2 regions of the Methylomonas sp. AM2-LC genome follow, and region 1 is predicted to be linked to the other one. Evidence: riboswitches for the same ligand, from Rfam matches in the RefSeq annotation. Region 1 holds a riboswitch; the other holds the start of a gene.
The links. Region 1 has a riboswitch for cobalamin ahead of ABH008_RS22000 (CbtB domain-containing protein). Riboswitches for the same ligand answer to the same signal wherever they lie in the genome.
Positions count from the first base shown of each region.

Region 2: another riboswitch for cobalamin. It lies ahead of ABH008_RS10365 (TonB-dependent receptor); the one in region 1 lies ahead of ABH008_RS22000 (CbtB domain-containing protein).

Region 1 covers NZ_CP157005.1:4,894,489-4,897,912, reverse strand. Annotated here, with positions in the region: gene ABH008_RS22010 (cobyrinate a,c-diamide synthase) at 1-924, opposite strand, end outside; gene ABH008_RS22005 (CbtA family protein) at 921-1,574, opposite strand; gene ABH008_RS22000 (CbtB domain-containing protein) at 1,577-1,753, opposite strand; cobalamin riboswitch at 1,837-1,968, opposite strand; gene ABH008_RS21995 (hypothetical protein) at 2,017-2,988, opposite strand; gene ABH008_RS21990 (hemin uptake protein HemP) at 3,381-3,424, shown strand, end outside.
Region 2 covers NZ_CP157005.1:2,279,941-2,283,364, reverse strand. Annotated here, with positions in the region: gene ABH008_RS10365 (TonB-dependent receptor) at 1-1,475, opposite strand, end outside; cobalamin riboswitch at 1,591-1,815, opposite strand; gene ABH008_RS10360 (hypothetical protein) at 2,104-2,313, shown strand; gene ABH008_RS10355 (TIGR02281 family clan AA aspartic protease) at 2,882-3,424, shown strand, end outside.

The DNA.
Region 1 (3,424 bases):
TTGCATTGCCTTATTTTCGGCTAAAGTCTGCAAATACAATTCTGGGTAGCCACCTGGTAAGTAAATACTGTCAGCGGTGGGTAATGCTTGATCAAGCAATGGTGAAAAAAATTGCAGTTCGGCCCCCATTGCCTCTAAGCAATCGAGGTTAGCTTGATAGATGAATGAAAACGCAGCATCATGGGCAACAGCAATTTTTTTGCCTATCAGTAGCTGTGGCAAGCGTTTTGATTCAATGTACTCAAAAGCAACGGATTCGGGTAATTTGCAGGGTGCTGCACTGGTCAATAATTCGGCTGCGTGATTCAACCGTTCATCCAAGTCACTAATTTCAGAAGCCTGAAGTAATCCCAAATGCCGCGAGGGTAATGCCACCGCTGCGTCTTTCATCATTGCTGCAAGCAATGGCATGGATTTCGGCAGAGATTCCTCTAACAATTTTGCATGTCCTATACTACCCACTTTATTGGCAATTACACCCGCAAATGCTAGTTGAGAACGGTAGTTTGCCAAGCCAAACGCAATAGCAGAAAATGTTTGCGCCATGCCTTGGGCATCAATAACGGCGGCTATTGGTATCCCCATTATTTGAGCTAAATCGGCACTGCTGCTCTCGCCATCGAATAGCCCCATTACCCCTTCAATCAATATGACATCTGCTTCAGCCGCTGCACGAAACAATAACTCTTGGCAATGCTTTACACCCATCATCCATAAATCTAACTGATACACAGGCTGCGCTGAGGCATACGCTAAAATCTGCGGATCGATAAAGTCGGGGCCAGTCTTGAATACGCGTACCTTGAGGTTTTGCAGCCTATGATAATAGGCCATGGCAGCCGTAACAGTTGTTTTGCCTTGTCCTGATGCAGGTGCGCTGATCAGTATTGCTGGGCAGTGCCGAGTCTGAGAGGAAACCATCATGATTTAAAGTTTACTTTTGGCAAATACCAGCCTGAAAACACACCTAAAGCCAACCAAAACAAACCATTAGTGATCACAGACATCCAGACAAAACGTTGTTGTAAAGCCTCGGGTGCCGATGATTGCATGATATCTGGGTGTGGCGCTCCAACCAGATGTGGAGCAGCCATCAAGGTAACACTAGCCAGTTGTAGCCAAAGATTTTTACCGAAAAAAAGACCATACAATCCAATAGAAGTGGCAATTGAGGTAAATAGCCACCAAGCTTGCCTACTCTGCAATTCTGCGCTGTCCGTTCCTGGCAGTTCGGGTGGCAAACCTAGTGCTGGAGCTCCGAAAAACACCAGATAACCGGCTATTGTCCACAGTACTGCTTGTGAGTATCTATAGTCATTTTTCCAATACATGGCACTACTGATCAATAATGCAAAACCAAAACCAGTCAGGCAGTTAAAAAGAATGGTGAAGCCAATTCGTTGTGCTCCGTCTTCGGGTTGCCAGTCATGAGCGTGATCAGTTATTGGCGTTTCAAAGCGTTCTGCTGCCAGAATTAAGGGTTGGATCTGATAATGCTGCAACAGGCTTAAGAAAAGGCCAGCTAACAGACCGATGAGTAGCGATGCAGCTACCAGCTTGCGGAAATCAGCCACAATTAATGGCAAGGAAAAGCGGCGCTATGTCTACTATCGTGAGCTGCGTTATGCAAATAGTTATTGGCGTCTTGCATAAAGCCAACACCTAAAATAAGGGTTAAACCCAAAAGGATGGCGCTTAAACCGGGCAAAAATTTAGAGGAAGAAATTACAGCGGATGCAGAAAGTGTTTTCATGGTCGTTTCCCGAGTCTGGTTAATTAATAACAGCGCAGAACGACCAGCCTAAAGCTAACGTTTGACAGATCACCCTCCGCGATACTGCTGTTATAGCTAGAGGCCTGTCTCCGGACTTGTGACAAAATCACTTACCGTTGCGGGGGCAGCGTCGGCTTTGAACCGACTTCCAGTTTCACCCGCACTACGCGGGAACCTTCTAACTTGGATTGGATTATATATCTGGTTAGTAGATAAGGTCAATTAAACCGAATAAGGCTATTTTAAGTAATGAAATGCCAAATATTCTTGATTCCAACGTTAGCCAATTCATTACGCATATTTAAATAGCGTTTTATTAGATAGCTATCATTAGGGTCAAGCAAGAAACCGGCAATGTTTCCACTATGAGCAATTTGAAGGCCACAAGCCCCAGTTTCATTAAGAATATTCAATAATGCTTCAAAATTGGGTTTCGGTAAAAACTGTTGGTTGATGTGAGCGCTTTTTGTCGCCACTTCGCCAAGCAGTTGAACGGATTGATCGTTAATAGCAATTTTTAGCTGCTCAAGCAAATGCCGAAAAGTGATCATTTCTTGATGATTATAGTCAGGTAAAGGATGATTTAGAGTGGATACGCCTTTTCCAGAGTCTGAAGTATTAAAACCGACAACGAAAGTCGGTGGTAATTTTTTTAATAGATGCTCCATTATCACCCCCTCTCGTTGACAAAATACCACTGGTTCATCTTCAAACATGATTGGATCACAGGCGAATTCCGATTCTATTGCAATAGAACAAATTTCATAGGGTGTTAAAGTTTGATTACAGGCGTCGGCTACCGATCTTATTGTAGCAACCACATCACTGGTAGATGAGCCAAAACCCTGTTCTGGGAGTGCTTTTGCATGAATAGTTAGATAGCCGCCATAACCATAGATACCTAAATAATTTAATGTAAGCCTAGCAGCCTTATGTGACTTTGTTTTCCAATTAGGATTAACAAATAGACCGCAATTTTTAATTGGAACAAAATTGACATGGGAATGGACCTTTCTCCAAGGTAATGTAACAAGGAAGCGTCTGTTTCCTTTTAGCTTATCTTTGACGGCACCTTGAATGAGCTCTCCATGATGCCCAAAAGCCATTCCTGTACCATTGATGAAACTAGAGCGGGTTTCTGATTTTATTGAGTTGTAATCCCTAATAATACGTCGGCGATGATCATTATTATCTATAAATAATAGGTTTTCCATGAATGGGGGCTATCAGTGATTGGCTTTTGTTGAATGCCAATGATAAATGTTATTTTAATAGAGTGGTAATAAAACTCCATTTAGTCTTCTTAATCCACGCCTATTTTAATATTTCTCAGCAGGCACTTTGAGTTTGATCTTGTGTGGACATGAAATTTATCAATGATAAATTTAAAGAGACATGGGAGTGAATTTATTCTTGACTTTATAAATGATAATAATTATCATTTGCATGCGGTGATTGCTTTGATGTATCTGCAGCTTCAGCGCTATTGGCAAAAAGTCAGCAGATTGCTCTTGGAACAGCAAAGTAATCAATGACAGCAACTGCAATATTATTGATATCAATTTAACATATGACACATACGTTCAATAAACACACTGTTCAAGGCATAACTAGCCCAGAACATTGCGATCAAAACGCTAGCCGCTACAG
Region 2 (3,424 bases), 2.4 Mb from region 1:
CAGCCCAATTCTGCTTCAAGACCTTCTATGACGGCTTTATCAATATTGGAGGGTAACCATACCCCGCTACTGTTGGGAGCCCAGTTGATCAGATTATCAACATTGGTGTGATAGGCTCTTAACTCCCAGTTGAGTACATCGATACTGCCAGCAGCGCCTACCTCTACCGTACGGGAGTTTTCGGGTTTTAAGTTGGGGTTATTTTGGCCGGGATAATACAAATCGTTAAAGGTGGGTGCTTTAAAGGCGTTACCAAAACTGGCAAAGGTGTTGATGGCTTTATGCCAATTTGAGCGCCAGCCAATATTACCGGTAACAACATCACCAAATGACTGATTATTATCCCAGCGGATGGAGCTATTGAGAAAATGGTTTTCAAATACTTTATTATGCAATTCGCCAAACAGGCCATAATCGTAGCGGGAGTTTTTGGTAAATACCGAATCACTTTGTAATTGATCCAGACGGTAATCCACGCCCAAGGTTGCGTTATGGTTTTTATTGAAACTTAATTGATTTAACCAACTGACATTCCATCTTGAGGTATTGAACATACTTGAAAATTGGGTATTGCTAAAATTGGTTTGATCATCCTGCGTCTGGCCGAATTTTAAACTGGTGCGCCATTGCTCATAAATATCCCACGAACCATTGATACCCACCACTTGCGAGACGAATTCGCGTTTATTGGGGCCGCCAGAATAGCCGACATCAAATAAATTGGTGCCTTCTGCACGCATGAAAAACGATTCTATGTCACCTTTATTAAAGTGTTGCCCCAGTCGGGCATTGACGGCGGTATTGCGATAACCGTAGCCGTTGGGATTGGCACCAAAAGGTGGCGTGACATAGGCCTTAAAACCATCGCTTTGCAGATTTGAGGCACCGACAGAATAGGTGGTATTGTCAATTTTACCGCTGACGGTACCCGATTCGTTATGTGTGTTGTAAGAACCGCCGCCGGCGTTTATGGAGACGTGGTGAGTGTCGTCGGTTTTTCCTTTGCGAGTAAAAATTTGGATAACACCGCCTATCGCTTCCGAGCCGTACAGACTGGATTGCGGGCCTCTGATAATTTCTACGCGCTCAATCTGATCTATGGGCAGTAACTCAAATGCGGTGGTGCCTAATGACACCGAACCCGCGCGAATGCCGTCGATCAACACTAACATTTGATTGGAGTTTGTGCCACGCATAAAAATACTGGTGGGCTGACCGTAACCACCACTTTGCACTACATCCAGGCCAGTGGAACCTTTCAGTAGTTCTGGCAAGGTTCTTACCTGTAGAGTGTCAATATCTTCACGGGTAAAAACGGTCATGGCCGTGGCTAATTCGTTCTTTTTGGTATCACTGCGTGTTGCTGTTACCAATACATCAGACAGGGGTGCCTCTTGCTGGGTTTCTTCAGCGTGACTTGTAACGGGCATGACTAGCCCGGCCAACATTATAGAAGGGAAAATAAGTTTGTTCATTGTTTCCTCTGTGCCCGCCGCACATATGGGTAAATTAATGACGACGGAGGAAAATGAAACGAGAATGACAAAATACAACTATTGAATTTCGCTATTCCATCCACAGCCCTCCGCTGTCTCGAATATGCGATGTGGCCAGTCTCCGGGCTTATAAGCGGATTATCCTAGACTGCAGCCTTCCCATGCGATTTGCACAGTGGCATTGTTGCAGCCCTTAACTTATTGACCGTTGCGGGGGGCAGCGTTGGCTTTGTTACATAAGCAATTATGCAGCGCACCAACTTCCTGTTTCAGCTAAGCTTTGAATAAAAGCTTAGTCACCATAAAGCCAGTTAATGTTAACAAAATAAAAGCTGAGTAACAAGTTTAGCTATTTGCAAGCAACCTACATGGAATCTAGTTTTAGGCAGTTTTGCCTGGGTATTTATCCGTTTAAGCGCGGTTTATGGCTGCGTTTTCTAACATTTTCAACAGGGTTTGCAGCGCTGCAAGCATTTGATTTAAAATAGACTAAAAGCTTGTTTGTGCAAAACCATGCGCTGATACCCTCTTGCATCGACAAACGCTGGACGTATAGTTTAGCTAGGCTATTGTCCGGGCTTTATGGTGTTGCCGCCCGTTAACTCTTATGATGACTCTCTATACATTACACGCGAAAATCGGGCCAAATAAATGGATACGGCTGAGTGAATTATCTAAATCGTTGTCTGAATTGGATAAAGAATACACGCTACGTGAGGATGCAGATAAAGCCAAAGGTTATGCCAAGAATTATCTGAAAGCACACGAACCTGCCAACAAGGTGCCTTTACGCATTCAGAGCCGGATAATTGATTAACGGGTTTTCGGTAGCTGCCGGATAAAAAACTTTTGCCGCGATTAATGCTGGGGTTGATTTTGAGGTTTATGCGGGTGGGTTTAAGCTTTATGATGCGGTTCAAGCCTCACCACATCCTACGCAAGGCCATAAGGTTAAAGGCAAGATGTATAGCTTATCTACCAAGGCATTGGATGTGGTGAGCGGCAGCGAACCGCATCAGTTTACAGTCAATACAGCTACCCTCTTTATCATCATTCAATTATAGTCTTTGCCGTGATTTTGCGGGTGACATATATGATTAAGGCTATGATGCGGTTGGTGCCTCAACACATTTTGGCAGGTGCCTTGCGAGTCTGGATTTGAAGGTTTTTTTAACAGCGGCCTTAAAAAATCTTTTGCCTCGATTAATAACTTATCGCAAACAACACTTACACGTGTATTATTTAGTATAAAGGGCAAGTTTTACAGCCTGTGCAGACGCTGGGTGGTGTATCAGTCGTGACTGATGCGCTACGCTTCGTACCGTCCATTGATTTAAACAAACTATACACTTAAAGTAATTGCCATTCTGGCCTGTCCCTTATTAATGATTAAACAAAAAAATCAAATAAACGCGGTCTTTTCCCTATTAAAATATATTAGTTTGCTGTTTATCTGTGCAGTAGGCTATGCCGTTGAAATGACACCTGGCGCGGAAGCGGGGCAAATGGTGTTACATGCTGATGGCAATGGGCATTTTCGCGGTACCTTGTTGATTAACAAGGTTTCTATGCCGTATGTGATTGACACCGGCGCTACTATAACTACCATCCCGATGAACCTGGCGGCGCAAGCGGGTTTATCGTTAGGTCATCAGATCGAAATTGCCACCGCTGGCGGACGATCCTTTGCCAAAACCACCACGCTGAAAAGCATGCAAATCGGCGCTTATGAAATTAAGAATATTGATGCGCATGTCAGCCAGTATTTAAAGGAAGTGCTGGTGGGTATGAATACCCTAAAGCATTTTAAAATTACGCAAACAGCCGATACCTTGACGCTCAGCCTTAATCAGAGCAATGAATCCGGCGTTTCCATACCGAGCGATTTGACGACGCCTGAGAGCATAGACGATACCCCATCTAGACCT